2 regions of the Jeotgalibacillus malaysiensis genome follow, and region 1 is predicted to be linked to the other one. Evidence: riboswitches for the same ligand, from Rfam matches in the RefSeq annotation. Region 1 holds a riboswitch; the other holds the start of a gene.
The links. A riboswitch is a leader RNA that binds a small molecule or an ion and turns the genes downstream of it on or off. The one in region 1 is predicted to bind thiamine pyrophosphate.

Region 1 (8,086 bases):
TGTTATTTTAAAAATAAACGTGTTTATACATTGTTATAGTATAGACACAAAAATAACATAATAACTCCATTTACACCAAGTTTGCCACTCGATTAACAGGTCAATTTGGCTTTATAAATTTTGTCTTTGCCTGTCAGTGATCCCTTCCAGCTGAAACCGCATTTACCCTTATAGGGACCAGGTCTAAAGGTGAGTAACCTAACCCTCAACTCTCACTCAACTGTTCTCCAGGCTAATTTGTGCAGTTCCTTTAAAGCTTTCTCCAAGTACAGTCTAAAGCATAAAATTTGATTCTGTGGTTTAGAGGTTCATAATATAGAGATATTGCGAATTATCAATATCCATATTTAGATTATCAAAGATCGGAAAGGGGCTGGCAGCATTGGATACGGAATCAAATATGATAAATGACGAACAGGCAGTTGAAATTTTCAAGGCTCTGTCAAATCAAACAAGAGTAAATATCCTGCAAATGTTAAAAGAACCTGAACATAATTTTTCCACGCAGGCCCATGTTATAAAAGAACAGGACTTTGAAGGCGGGGTTTGTGTTAGTGATATTCGCAGTACGGTAGGACTATCACAGTCCACCACCTCCCAGTATTTGTCCATCCTGTTGCAAAGCGGGCTGGTGGAGTCGAAACGAATCGGACAATGGACTTATTATCGCCGCAATGAAGAAACCATTAAAAATCTTGAAAAGTATATAGGCTTAAAAATATAACCTTTTAAGGAGGACCAGGAGTGAGTTTTCAAAATCATCGTGCTTATAACAGCATGTACCAGAAAGATAAAATGACACTCGGATTTGTCCTCCCGACTGCCAGGATGTCTAAAAATCCGATTATGGAGAATCAGCTTGCGCTTGCGCGTCAAATTGAGGAATACGGCTTTGCTTCCTTATGGCTCCGTGATGTGACGATGCAGAACTTGAATATTGATGATAACGGCCAAAAGTACGACTTATGGATTTACTTGACGTATCTTGCTGCCTATACGAAGCACATTGCGTTAGTGACAGGAAGTGTAGTTCTCCCTTTGCGCCACCCAGTCAGAGTAGCCAAGGAAGCTGCATCAATAGATCAATTGTTTCCAGGCCGGCTGATTATGGGCGTGGCATCAGGAGACAGGGAAAAAGACTTTACGGCTTTGGGGGTATCCAAGCAGGAAAGCGGTCTGTTATTTAAAGAAAACTTTGAAGTTCTTGACCAGCTTTTAAGAGAGGACCAGCCAACAATCAACAGTCGAACCGGTCTGATTGATGGTACAGATATGAGGTTAATTCCAAAGCCCGTCTCTTCCATTCCGACCATGGTGACTGGATTTAGTAACCAGTCTATCGATTGGATCGCCGGTAATGGGGATGGGTGGATTCAATACCCAAGAGGCCTTACTCAACAGGAGCAGCTGATTCAGGATTATCGTGCTTTAACTGAAGTTCATACTCCAGGAGATTTTAAACCCTTCTCTCAAAGCCTTTTCATCGATTTACTGGAAAATCCCGATGAAATGCCTGTTCCCATACCCTTAGGCTATGCCGTGGGAAGAAACCGTTTAGTTGATCTGCTTCATCAATTTCAAGCGATTGGTGTTAACCATTTGGCTTTTGTTCTGTATTTTTCTAAGCGTCCTCCAGAGGAAGTCATTCAGGAACTTGGAGAATTTGTTTTACCTTACTTTCCAACCCATTAAGGTACAGGCCGGCTTTAAAAATTATATTGAATATAAGCAGGAAGTCAGCCGTTCAAGTGGCGGCTGACGCTGATGAAATGATCGCTCTTACAGAGATTTTTGACCAGTTACATTCAAGTGATTCAGATTGAAGCATTAAAAAAGACTAAGAAAACAACCTGTAAATTCTTTTATAGGATTGAAATAATTTTATAAGAAGGAAGATGAGCATATGTCTGAAAATCATACAAAAAAAATGACCGATATTCCATTCTCGGTCCTGGATCTCGCTCCAATTTCAGAGGGTAGTACACCTGCTGATTCTTTTCGCAATACGTTGGAGCTGGCCCAGCTTGCTGAAAAGCTTGGGTATAACCGGTACTGGCTCGCTGAACATCATAATATGCCGTTTATCGCAAGCTCCGCAACATCGGTAGTCATTTCCCACGTTGCAGCAGGCACATCAAAAATCCGGGTAGGTTCAGGCGGTATTATGCTGCCGAATCATGCACCTCTTGTGATTGCTGAGCAATTTGGTACGCTGGAATCATTATATCCAGGACGTATTGATCTTGGCCTGGGCCGCGCACCGGGTACTGATCAGCATACAGCACGTGCATTAAGACGTGACTTAAGAAGTTCAGGAGAAGATTTCCCTGAGCAGCTGGCTGAGCTCCGGAATTACTTTGACCCTTCTCTGGGACAAGGATTTAGTCGTATAAGAGCAGTTCCGGGTGAGGGACTAAACATCCCTGTTTGGCTGTTAGGTTCAAGCGGATTCAGTGCCCAGCTGGCAGGAGAGCTTGGCCTGCCATTTGCTTATGCGAGCCATTTCTCACCGCATAACACACTGCCGGCTATCGAGCTGTATCGCCGATCATTTAAGCCATCTAAAGTACTGGACAAACCGCATGCAATGGTAGGGCTGAACATCATTGCGGCCGACACGGATCAGGAAGCTGAATGGCTGGCTACAACATTACAGCAGCAGTTCTTGAATTTGATGCGCGGAAACGAAATCCCATTGCAGCCGCCAGTGGATAATATTAAGGATATAGCGAGCGACTATGAATTAGCTGCCCTTGAGAGTCAATTAGGCACCTCGATTATCGGCAGTCCTCAAACTGTAAAAGAACAGCTGGAAAAGTTTGTGGATGAAAGTCAAGCCGATGAAATCATGGCAATCGCCCAGGTTTACGATCAAAAAGCCCGTCTCCGTTCCTTTGAAATACTGGCAGAAATTACTCAGCAGAAATAGGTAAGTCCGGCCGACCATTGGGGCAAGCTTTTAATATCTAATTTCTTTATGACTAAACTAAGCTGAGGATGGTAATTTAAAAGTGCAGATAGGGGTGTAAAAGAAATGGTTGAATCTATAAAGGATATACTTCTGGTTCTTGGGAGAATCATTACAATTTTACCCCTGCTACTCTTTGTCACCCTATTCATGGGAAAACGGGCAATCGGGGAATTACCGATCTTCGACTTTTTAATTATCCTCACATTGGGGGCAGTTGTTGGAGCCGATATTGCAGATCCAAATATTGACCATCTCCCGACTGCAGCTGCAGTCATTGCGCTTGGCATTCTTCAGAAGGTTGTTGCAAAGTGGAAGATTTCCAACCGGAAAATAGGGAGACTGCTGACATTTGAACCGACTGTGATTATACAAAATGGAAAATTCCTCAATCAAAACATGAAGAAAATCCGTTATTCGATTGATAATATCCTTCAAATGCTCAGGGAAAAAAGCGTTTTTGATATTAGTGAAGTTGAAACAGCCATTATCGAAGCGAATGGTTCTTTGAGCGTTTTAAAGAAACCACAAAAGCATTCAGTTACCTTAGAAGATATGAAAATGGCAAAAACAACATCTGCTATTTCCTTTCCGGTTATTATAGAAGGAACCATTTATTCAAACGTTTTGAAGGATTTTAATCTGAATGAAGCCTGGCTGCAACAACAGTTATCTAACAAAGGCATTGTTGATATAAGGGATGTCTTTTTCGCTTCAATGAATCGGGAGCATGAGTTACATGTTTCCCTAAATGATGAAAAAAATATCACGATTCCACCGATAAAACATTAAGTTGTTATGGATCAAAAATCCCATTGCCTCTCACTCAGGCAGCGGGATTCCTTTTATTCTGCCTCAATTGTTAGTTCCATGTATATTCAGGTTGATATGTAAGAAATGAATCAGAGAAAGCCCGGATTTACACTACTGATTGCAACTGTCATCTTCAGTGCTTGAATCCACTCTCATTTACAGATGTTATCTTAATTCATTGAAACCTGCTGGAGGAAGGATAGCACAGCGTTCTTCCCGCACGCTTCAACTATGGTAGTAATACACAATTTTTTTCTTGGAATTTTCACTTCAGAGCGTTGTATATAAAATGAACTGGATAAATCCTACAGAAGATGTTACGCTAACTTTATAGAATTTAAAAAAACTGAATATAAAAACACTAGGGGAGTCTTTCGGGACTGAGACGGAGCAATCCGGACCCTTCGAACCTGATCTAGTTGAAACTAGCGTAGGGAAGTGGTTGATCTATGTTATATTCATTCATAAAACATACCCAAAACCACTCCATCGCTGGAGTGGTTTTTTTTTATTTGTCAGGAGATTTTCTTTTAAGAAAAGTGATAAGTGTAAAGAAAGGGGGCGAAATATTGAAACCCGGAAAGTTGCATTTGATCTCGACAGGAACACAAAAATCTGAACAATTAGCAGACATGATTGAGAGCATTCATCCGGAAATCGATTTTATCCATTTGCGTGAAAAAACCAAAACAGCAAAAGAAATATATGAAATGGTAGAGCTTTTAATAAACACGGGAGTCCCCCCTTCAAAAATAATCATTAATGACCGGGCGGATGTTGCCTGCGTTACAAATGTGCGAGGCGTTCACTTAGCTTTTCATTCGCTGCCTGTTGAGCTCGTAAAACAAACATTTAAAAACCTGACAGTTGGCTGTTCAGTTCATTCCCTTGAGGAAGCTCAAATTGCTGAGCAGCAAGGGGCGGATTATGTCATCTTTGGGCATATTTATTCAACTCAATCCAAACCGGGATTAATTCCGCAAGGGTTAGCGCAGCTAAGCTTTATATCTCAATCAATTTCTATTCCGGTCATAGCAGTTGGTGGAATTAAACCGGCAAACAGTGCAGATGTGATCGGAGCAGGAGCACAAGGAATCGCTGTCATGTCAGGGATATTGGGCGCAAAAAACCCTTTAAAAGCGGTACAGCAATATCGATCCTATTTATCTAAACAATATGATGTCTGAAATAGGTAAGGAGAGAGTTACATGAATAAAACGTACGATGCCATAGTCGTTGGCGGCGGAGTCATCGGTGGAGCAATAGCGTTTAATTTATCGAAAAGAGGAATGAAGGTTTTGCTGCTGGAAAAAGACCGACTTGCAGGCAAAGCATCCGGAGCAGCAGCCGGAATGCTTGGCGCCCAGGCCGAGTTAGATGGAGAGAGTCCGCTTTTTCAATTAGCGAGAACGAGCAGAGCGTTATTTGGCAACCTGGCAGATGAGCTGAAGATGACCAGCGGTGTTGAAATTGAGCTTGTGGAAAAGGGCATGCTGAGGCTTGCCTTAACTGAGCGGGATCTGCAGGAACACCAGAGAATCAGTAAAATCCACAAACAGAATGGAGAAACTGCGGAGCTGCTTACTGGTAAAGAAGCGAGAAAGAGAGAGCCGGCATTGTCAAATGAAGTCATTGGGGCCATGTACCTTGAAAAAGATGGTCAGGTATCAGCACCTCAGCTGTCATTAGGTTTTTTAAAGTCCGCATCAGCACTCGGGTGCGTGATTAAAGAAGGTCTGGAGGTTTATTCCCTGCATTTCTCTAACGGAAAAATCACAGGGGTTACTACGAATAAAGGTGATTTTATGAGCAGTAACGTTGTAGTAACAGGTGGCGCCTGGAGCGAGAAGCTGTTAACGAAAACAGGCCTACAGCTCAACATGTATCCCGTGAAAGGCGAATGTTTTTCCGTACGGACAGAGGCTCCCTTATTAACAAGCACCATTTTCACGCCGGGCTGCTATCTTGTCCCGAAAAAAGACGGAAGAATCATTGTAGGAGCAACAGTCCTGCCAAATACGTTTAACCAAAAAGTCACGCTGGAGGGAATTTTTTCATTAATGGAAAACGCCCGTAAGCTGGTACCTTCCATATCGCAGGGCGAGTGGGAAAAAGCCTGGACCGGTATCCGGCCGCAAACCGCTGACGGCCTGCCTTATTTAGATGAACATCCCGATTACAAGGGGTTGTTTATTGCGACAGGTCATTTTAGAAATGGCATATTACTGTCGCCAATTACCGGAGAAGTGATGGCGGATCTGATTGAAGGAAAATCACCTGCAGTCGATCTATCCTCTTTTCGTCTGGACCGGCTGACCAGGAATACAAATTCAATCGCGAGGTGAAGAAAATGAGATTGACGATCAATGGAGATCAGGTAGAGGTACCAGACACAGTGAAAACGATAGCTGGACTGCTTCAGCATTTTGAATTGCAGCATAAAGTAGTCATTGTCGAAAAGAATGCTGAAATCATGGATAAAGCGGAACATACAGAAGCGCTCATTTTCGATCAAGACAAAATTGAGTTAGTACATTTTGTAGGAGGCGGATAAGCATGTTAAAGATAGGAAATCACGAATTCTCATCAAGATTGTTATTAGGCACTGGTAAGTATCCTGATTTTGATATACAAAAAGAAGCGGTAGATGTGTCGGGGACAGAAATTCTGACGTTCTCTGTCCGCAGAATGAATATATTTGAGGCGGGTCAGCCTAATTTTCTCGAAAACCTTGATGTGTCAAAGTATACCTTACTTCCAAATACAGCCGGTGCCAAGACTGCCAAAGAAGCGGTACGGACTGCAAAGCTGGCTAAAGCATCAGGTCTTTGCGACATGATTAAAGTGGAAGTAATCGGCTGTGAGAAAACATTGCTGCCGGATCCAATTGAAACATTAAAGGCATCAGAGGAGCTCTTAAAAGAAGGATTTACCGTCTTGCCGTATACGTCAGACGATGTGCTGTTAGCAAGACGGCTTGAAGAAGCAGGCTGCCATGCGATCATGCCCGGCGCCTCTCCAATCGGCTCTGGTCAGGGGATCATTAATCCCTTAAACCTTTCTTTTATCATCGAACAGACAAGTGTTCCTGTTATTGTCGATGCAGGAATTGGAACACCTTCTGATGCTGCGATTGCAATGGAAATGGGGGCTGATGGTGTCCTGTTGAATACTGCAGTATCCGGCGCGAAGGATCCTGTGAAAATGGCAAAGGCGATGAGACTTTCAATTGAAGCAGGAAGGCTCGGGTTCGAAGCAGGGCGAATTCCGAAAAAGCGGTATGCCACTGCCAGCAGTCCGATGGAAGGAATGAGTATCAGTTGAATGGTCGATACTCACGCCAGGAGATGTTTGCGCCGATTGGGGCAGAGGGACAGGCTAAATTAAGAAACAAACACGTTTTAATAGTGGGTGCCGGCGCATTAGGAACCGGGAGTGCTGAAATGTTAGTACGGGCAGGGATTGGTAAGATCACAATTGCTGACCGGGATTATGTAGAGTGGAGCAACCTTCAACGCCAGCAGCTGTATACGGAAGAAGATGCAAGACGACGGAATCCAAAAGCAGTGGCTGCTAAAAAAAGACTAGCGGCTATTAATTCTGAGGCAGACATTCACTGTCATGTCATGGATGTCTCAGTCGAAGAAATGGATCAACTAGCTGAAGGCGTTGATGTGATTCTTGATGCAAGCGATAATTTTGATATCCGTATGATTATCAATGATGTTTCCCAGAAATACCAGATCCCCTGGATTTACAGTGCATGTGTTGGAAGTTATGGGATCAGCTATACAATTCTTCCGGGTGAAACCCCTTGTCTGAATTGCTTACTGGATCAAATACCGATGGGAGGCATCACATGCGACACGGTGGGAATTATCAGCCCTGCTGTCCAGATGGTCCTGTCTTATCAGGTTTCAGAGGCCATAAAAATTCTGGTCGAAGATCGACATCATTTAAGAAAGAAGCTTGTGTCGTTCGATCTCTGGAAAAACCAGCATTCATCTATTAACGTCGACAGAGTTAAAAAAGAAGATTGCCCTTCTTGCGGGCTGGAGCGGTTTTATCCTTATCTTTCTCTCTCAAACCAGACAAAAACTGCTGTTTTATGCGGAAGGGATACCGTGCAGATTCGTCCCTCCAAGCCGATAGACAGAGACCTGGAAAGCCTGGATAAAACCTTGTCAAAACAGATAGGAAAAGTTTCACGTAATCCTTATCTGCTCTCGTTCTCAACCACAGAACATCGCCTTGTCATTTTTAAGGATGGCCGCGTTTTAATTCATGGAACGAAAAGCATTCCGG
Region 2 (8,086 bases), 1.3 Mb from region 1:
CAAAAGGCATTTGAAGAAGGTCACCCGCTTGATTTTGAGAAGTGGTTTGATGAAGAAACCGAACAGTTAATTCTGTCCACAAGAGAACAAGTGGACGTTCCGGGGCTTAAGGCGTTAAAAGAGGCTTTGCCTGAGGAAGTGAGCTATCTGCAATTAAAAATGACGCTTGTAAAAAACCAGCTCGTCTGAAGGATTTTTTTCTGTTTGAAGGGAATAGAACACAGACAGGAGGTTTTAACATGAAACAGTTTTGGCTCAATTTCATTGCGCTTGCAGCTGTCATTACCGTTAATGCACTGGCAAACATACTTCCGATTAACGGACAGACCACAGGCGAAATTTCAAATCGGCTGAATGTATTATTCACACCGGCCGGTTATGTGTTTTCTATATGGGGACTGATCTACATACTGCTTGGCTTGTGGGTATTAAAAGGTGCTTTTAAGTCTCAGAGAAAAAGAGAAGTCTATAAATCCACTTCCTTTATGTTTCAGATCAGCTGCCTTTTAAATATTTCATGGATTCTGCTGTGGCACTATGAATTCTTTCCTGTATCAGTCGCGGTGATTGTTGGCTTACTCATCTCAATCATTATTATTTACGCAAAAATCAAGCAAACAAAGTACAGTTTCTTTGACATCCTCCCCTTCTCTGTTTACATGGGCTGGGTCAGTGTAGCAACCGTTGCCAACACGGCTTACACCTTGAATGAAGCCGGCTGGGATGGGCTCGGCATCTCATCACCAATATGGACTATTGCCCTGCTATTGATCTCAACAGCACTGGCGCTTGGGATCCGCTACAAAGAAAGCGACTGGATTTACCCGCTCGTTTTTATATGGGCATTTATCGGGATCGGTGTACAGAATGAAGGTGAAGAATCTGCAGTCGTATTCACAGCTTATGTGCTCAGTGCAGTGATTTTTATCGGCCTGTTCGTTTTCCGCAAAAAGAAAAAATCCAGCTACAGCAGCAGGACACTAACTTTTAAATAATGACCGGGGCATTTCCCTCTCAAATAGGTTAGAATAGTGAAAGAAGATTTTTTGAAGAGAGGTTTTATGTTGGACGGGCAATTATTATTCGCAATGTTTTTGATCACACTTCTCGTGGGACCAATACTAATGACAATTTCAATCGTTTTCGGTTTAAGAAAAAATGTTAAATGGCTCTGGATCACAAACGTGGTCTTTCTGATCTTCACCTTCATTATTTCAGCTTATTACCTGCTGCAGATTGATCAGATCGCCACACAGAATCCCACGCCTGGAGGAACGGGGGTCCTTGTGATGCTATTAATCTCATCATGGATTTCTGTCCCGACAGCCCTGTCATTCTTCCTGCTTGCAGCTGCGATTTTTATGCAGCAGCGTAAAAAAGCGAAGGAAATTCAATTATAAGAAAAAGGACTTGTGATCGTCACAAGTCCTTTTTCCTATGCTTTTTTAGATTCAGTTAGAATAATAGGCTCGCCTTTTGTGATTACAATCGTATGCTCGATCTGTGCCACTAGGCTGCCATCCGGTGTCTTATACGTCCAGCCGTCATTCTGCTCTTCAACAAAGTCAGCCCCTGATGAAATAAACGGTTCAAATGCAAGGACCGTACCTTCTGTTAATAATTCGTTATCCCACGGATCATGATAGTTCAGGATATGGTCCGGTGCTTCATGAAGAGACTTTCCGACACCGTGTCCTGTCAGATTCGTAATGACCCGATAGCCGTTTTGTCTGGCAACACGTGAAACAGTTTTCCCAAGCTGGCTCTTTTTAGAACCGGCTTTTGCCTTTTTCAGCGCCAGTGTAAAAGCTTCTTCTGCTGTTGCACACAGTTTTTCAAGCGCTGCATTCTCACCTACAACAAATGAAATGCCTGTATCAGCAAAGTAACCATCCAGAGAGCCTGAAACATCAATATTCACAAGGTCCCCTTCTTTAATGACACGGTCACCAGGGATGCCGTGCGCAACTTCGTCATTTACACTGATACATGTATAGCCAGGGAAATCATATTCACCTTTAGGGCCTGAAATGGCACCGTACTGTTCAAATTTCTGCTTACCGATTTCATCAAGCTCAGCGGTCGTTACACCGGGCTTAGTTGCTGCACGCATGTCATCGCGGATCTCAGCAACGATTGCGCCGATTTTTTTCAGCGCTTCTAATTCTTCGTTCGTTTTTACGATCATTCCGATTCTCCCCTTGCTTTATAATGGTTCACTATATCATATGTATGGTGTGGATTGCATGAAAGATGCTAGTTCTTGAATAACCGTTTAATCTGCGCTTCAGGGGGACGCTTTCCACGCGGCCGGCGGTGAGCCTCCTCAACGCTTCGCGCCTGCGGGGTCTCACCTGTCCTGCTTCTCGCGTTGGAGTCGCCCCCTTACGCTCCGATTAAACTATATATGTCTTCCTTTAAGATAGTAAAGTACATATCACGTTTGTAGTAAGTGATGAATATATCTAGACTGAAAATAAAAAAGAAGATGACGTTTTTGTCAAAAGTCATCTTCTTTTTTGTATTAAATTTAGGTTCATTGCAGCGTAAGGCGACGACTCCGGGACGAGTAGAGGGAAGCCGAGACCCCTGAGCCGAAGGCGAGGAGGCTTGGCAACCTCCGTCCGGAAAGCGTCCGCCTGAAGCGTAAATGAACCAGTTATTTAAGCCTATCAGGCACTTGTCATCTGACGGTTCGTTGCGACTCTTGGTACTGAGATCAGCAGTGTCGCAAGGACAATGGATGTCAGGATGAACGCAGGGCCCATGTATGAACCGTTGTAGCCAAGTGAGAACAGCCATGCCGGTACGCCTTCACTGCCCGATCCAAAGAAGATCACGCCGGCAAGAAAATGACAGATAAATCTCAGAAGTGCACCGATGAATACACCAGCTGTGATGTAGACGGCAGCTTTTTTCATTGAGCCTTCTTCAAGTGAACGCTTCACTACACCTGCAAAGAGACCCGCAAATCCAATCACAGTGAATGCCAGCGGATAATCAAGAATCCCCTGAACCGGATCAATAATATAGGCACCGAACATTGTCTGCAGCAGACCTACAAGAAATCCTGTTAACAGACCACCTTTTAAGCCCCAGCGAAATGCCATCAGGATAATTGGTACCATCACAAAACTGATTGAACCACCCTGTGGCCAGAGACTGAATGAAAACTGGTCAAGGATAATACCGATTGCTGAAAAAATCGCAACCTCCACTAAAAATAATAACTTTTTACGCTCCATATGTCTTCCTCCTTTTGCGAAATCGATGCAGCTCGCACAGAGGGGAATTCAACGGGCCACTCCATACAAAAAGGGTCCCGGGGATAGAAACCCAGAGACCCTTGAAAAGTCCGTTTCCATCCACATTCCTGCGTAAGCATTAACTTACAGGTTCGAAGGGTCTGAACAAATCCGTTCACTCTCAGCCTATATGGCTCCCCTTGTGGAAATTGCATCTATGAACATTGTAACTTATATTCTGAATCATGTCATCTCCCCAACTTTTTGTATGCTATACTATAACACGTCTAATTTACTAAAAAAGGAGGTTCCTGGATCATATGCAATGGTTAAAAAGAAGATTTATCGGCGGCAGAATTTTAAAGACAGGTGTTGCAGTGTTTTTAACTGCGCTGATCTGTCAGCTGTTTAATCTGCCAGTTGTTTTTGCTGTCATTACAGCGATTGTAACGATTGAGCCGACAGCTGCCGATTCAATCAAAAAGGGAATAATCCGTTTCCCTGCATCTGCGATCGGGGCCTCCATTGCGATGCTCGCCACCTTCCTGCTCGGGGATACGGCGATTACATATACAATTTCGGCAGTGCTGACGATCTGGATCTGTTATAAACTGAAGCTTGATGCAGGAATGCTGGTTGCGACACTGACTGCGGTTGCGATGATTCCAGGGACAGAAGATCACTTTCTGCTTGAATTTGTTAAAAGACTTGGCACAACAGGAATCGGCATTTTAACTTCCACACTCGTTAACTTTTTACTGATGCCGCCAAAATATAAGGATCAGATCATTTCACTCATTTCTGATTCACAGGCTAAACTCACCCAGCTGCTTGCTGAAAGAATGAATGAGCTGCTGGATCAGAAAAACTCACCTATGAATCTTGAATCCGCATCCAACCAGCTGCGTACTCAGCTAGACCGGGCAGATATGTTCTGCAGATTTCAGCTTCAGGAATGGCACTATCATTCTTATAAACGGGAGGAAATGAACGAAATCCAGACGCTGCAAAAAAAGATTTACCTGCTGAGACAGCTGTCTTTTCATTTAGCAAATCTGATTTCACTGCCTTCAGATGATGCACCTGAATGGTCTGTTGAAGAAAAACAGGCAGTCCGCACACTCATTTCACAGCTGAACAACCGGATTATCAGAACCGGTGAACAGGAGCCGATGGATGCAGATGCACTTGCGCTGCTGCGGCATGAGCTCAAGGGTGAGACGGACGAAGAAGAGCTGCCTGATAAAAGTTATATTTATTTTGAATTATTAACGATTCATGCGCTGCTAAAAAAGCGCAGATCGTTTGTAAAGGTACCGAGTGCGAGGCCGGAGGAACTTTAATAGATGGACATGCGAAAAGCCGGGGAGCAAATCCCCGGCTTTTTTGGTTGGCTAAAACATGTTTCGGTGGTGAGTCAATAGTCCTGAAGTGTCGAAGTGTACCTGTTAAACGTCGAACATCACTACGTTAACAGCGAACACCGCGCATTTACTCTCGAACATGCCTACTCAAACGCCGAACACCAGCGAACGAGCGTCGAACCACCATCCCACACACAACGCACAATTACATCACATTAAAATATCTCGCATCAGGATGCGCAAACACAATCGCTGACACACTCGCTTCAGGCTCCATCATAAAGCCGTCTGTCAGCTGAACGCCGATTTCTTCAGGGCTGATCAGCTTGAAGAGCTTTTCCTGATCCTCAAGCTCAGGACATGCCGGATAACCGAATGAAAAACGCTGACCGTGGTATTTGGCACTGAAGCGTTCCTGCATCGTGAAGTCAACAGGGTCCGGGAAGCCCCAGCGATCTCTCATTTGCTGGTGCAGCAATTCTGCGAATCCTTCTGCTGTTTCAAGTGCGAGCGCCTGAAGTGCATGGCTTTCCAGGAACCTGCCTTCTTCTTTATATTGCTGCGCTTTTTCACGGATCCCTCTGCCGGCTGTGACAGTAAAGAATCCTACATAATCCATTACGCCGCTCTCTTTTGAACGGAGATAATCTGCAAGACAAAGGTATGGTGCTCTCGGCTGACGCGGAAATGTAAAACGTTCAATCTCCTGACCGGTTTCAGGGTGATAGATAATGACGTCATTCCCTTCACTTTGAGCCGGGAAGAATTGATAGACAGCAGCCGGGGTGATGAGTCCTTCCCGCTTCACATCTTCAATCAGGCGATCCACTGTTTCTTTTACCATCAGCGTCTTTTCATCTTTTTCTTCAAGCAATCTTGAGATTTTTCCTTTTACACCTAAGTGGTGACCAAGGAGCATCTGCATATTAATATACGCTTCAACGTGAGCGACTGAATAAGAGTTGATCACGTGACGTTTCGTATCGTTCGGTACAAATACTTGAGCTTCTGCCACAGGCGGCTTTTCAAGGACACTGACTGCTGCTTCCCTAGCCGGTCTTGGTTCCTGGGACTGAAGCTTTTCCTGCTTCGCAAAGATTTCCTCACTCAGTTTTGCACGCTCGAGCTCATCCTGCAGCTGGTTGGCCAGGCTCAGTCCATTCATTGCATCTTTTGCATACAGCACAAGTCCATCGTAATGATTGGAGATTTTTGTATCAACAAACTTACGGGACAGCGCTGCGCCTCCGACAAGGATTGGAACCTCAAGACCTTTTTCACGCATATCGCCTGCTGTGATCACCATTTGCTGTGCTGACTTAACGAGTAGTCCTGACAAACCGACGATATCCGGCTTTTCGCGCTCAATGGCTTCGATTAATTCAGGCGGTGTTACTTTAATGCCAAGGTCGACCACGTCATAGCCATTATTACTTAAAATAATCTCAACTAGGTTTTTACCGATATCATGCACGTCACCTTTTACAGTTGCAAGAATGACTTTCCCTTTAGATGATGATTCATCAGATGCCTCCATGTGCGGTTCTAGGAAGGCAACTGCTGCTTTCATGACTTCAGCACTCTGGAGTACTTCAGCTACAATCAGCTGATTGTCATTAAAGAGTCTGCCGACTTCCTTCATTCCTGTCATCAGAGGCCCGTTAATAATAGAAAGTGGCTCATCAAATTCCTTTAGTGCGAGGTCAAGGTCAGGCAGCAGCCCCTCTTTTGTACCTTCCACAACATAATAAGCAAGCCGCTCATCAAGCGTCATATCAGGCAGATCAGATAATGTCTCTTTCTTTTTGCCACGGTAGAATGCTGTGAATGCCGCAAGTGTTTCATCTGTTGTATCAAATAACAGCTTTTCAGCCATTTTTACTTCTTCAGGATCAATCGAAGCAAAACGCTCCAGCTTCTCTGTATTCACAATCGCATAATCTAGTCCTGCGAGTGTGCAGTGATACAGGTAGACTGCGTTTAACACTTCACGGCCAACCGGGGGAAGACCAAATGACACGTTACTGACACCGAGCACAGTCTGGGTTTCAGGAAAAGCTTCTTTGATCAGGCGGATTCCTTCAACTGTGGCATTAGCTGAACCGATATACTGTTCATCCCCTGTGCCAACCGGGAATACCAGAGGATCAAAAATAATATCAGTCGGGTCAACACCGTAATCTTCGGTCAGGATTTTGTAGGAACGTTCAGCAATTTCAAGCTTTCTTTCAGCTGAAACCCCCATCCCTTTTTCATCGATCGTGCCGACAACGAGTGCAGCGCCGTATTGTTTAGCAAGCGGCACTACTGCATCAAAGCGTTCAAGTCCATCTTCAAGATTAATTGAATTAATGATTGATTTCCCCTGTGAATAGCGCAGCGCTTTTTCAATGACCGCTTCATCTGTCGAATCAATGACAAGGGGCACTTTCACTTTCTTCACAACTTCCTGCATGAAGACTTCCATATCCGCTTCTTCTTCACGGTCAGGGTCAGCGAGACAGATATCAATGACATGAGCACCTTTTTTCACCTGTGCACGTGCGATTTCTGAGGCCTCTTCAATTTTCCCTTCTGCAATGAGGCGCTTGAATTTACGTGAACCGATGACATTTGTACGCTCACCAATCATCAGTGGACGCATCGATGGGTCATCATAGATTAATGGCTCAATACCTGATACAGTATGTTCTTTTTTAGGCTTGTGCGTTCGCGGCTCATATTTTTCCATCGCTTCAGCAATGGCTTTAATATGAGCAGGCGTTGTTCCACAGCAGCCGCCCACAATATTCAGCCAGCCTTTTTCAGCAAAGCCGCTCAACTTTTTAGCAAGTGTTTCAGGTGTTTCATGATAGATCCCTTCTTCATCAGGCAGTCCGGCATTCGGGTAACAGCTGACATATGACTGATTGATCTCTGAAAGTGAACGGATATGATCCTGCATGAATTCAGGGCCTGTTGCACAGTTCAATCCGACTGATACAGGGTTCATATGTTCAACGCTGATATAAAAAGAGTCGATCGTCTGACCAGCAAGTGTTGTACCCATCGGCTCAATCGTCCCTGAGATCATCAACGGCAATTCTTTGCCCGTTACCTTAAAGGCATCCTGAATTCCAAGAAATGCACTTTTCACATTTAATAAATCCTGACTTGTCTCAATCAGCAGGAGATCTGCTCCGCCGTCAATTAAGCCTCTTGCCTGTTCTGCATATGAATCTTTCAGCTGTTCAAATGTCGCCCCACCAGTAACACTTAACGTTTTAGTCGTAGGTCCCATTGAGCCTGCAACAAAACGCGGACGGTCTTCTGTTGACCATTTAGCTGCTGATTTTTTAGCGATTTCAGCACCAAGTCTTGAGAGCTCATAGGCTTCAGAAGCGATATCATATTCTTCAAGGACAACGCTCATACTGCCGAATGTGTTTGTTTCCACGATATCTGCGCCTGCTTCAAAATAGGCATCGTGGATTGTTT

Region 2: another riboswitch for thiamine pyrophosphate. It lies ahead of thiT (energy-coupled thiamine transporter ThiT); the one in region 1 lies ahead of tenI (thiazole tautomerase TenI).

Annotation. Positions count from the first base shown of each region.
Region 1 is NZ_CP085252.1:3,479,173-3,487,258, forward strand. Features, by position in the region: gene LG330_RS18060 (ArsR/SmtB family transcription factor) at 401-724, shown strand; gene LG330_RS18065 (TIGR03571 family LLM class oxidoreductase) at 745-1,692, shown strand; gene LG330_RS18070 (LLM class flavin-dependent oxidoreductase) at 1,904-2,929, shown strand; gene LG330_RS18075 (DUF421 domain-containing protein) at 3,035-3,760, shown strand; TPP riboswitch at 4,135-4,235, shown strand; gene tenI (thiazole tautomerase TenI) at 4,231-4,968, shown strand; gene thiO (glycine oxidase ThiO) at 4,990-6,126, shown strand; gene thiS (sulfur carrier protein ThiS) at 6,132-6,335, shown strand; gene LG330_RS18095 (thiazole synthase) at 6,338-7,105, shown strand; gene LG330_RS18100 (thiazole biosynthesis adenylyltransferase ThiF) at 7,102-8,086, shown strand, end outside.
Region 2 is NZ_CP085252.1:1,140,460-1,148,545, reverse strand. Features, by position in the region: gene recQ (DNA helicase RecQ) at 1-189, shown strand, start outside; gene LG330_RS06330 (tryptophan-rich sensory protein) at 240-995, shown strand; gene LG330_RS06325 (hypothetical protein) at 1,065-1,400, shown strand; gene map (type I methionyl aminopeptidase) at 1,436-2,188, opposite strand; gene thiT (energy-coupled thiamine transporter ThiT) at 2,673-3,245, opposite strand; TPP riboswitch at 3,354-3,456, opposite strand; gene LG330_RS06310 (aromatic acid exporter family protein) at 3,566-4,588, shown strand; gene metH (methionine synthase) at 4,815-8,086, opposite strand, start outside.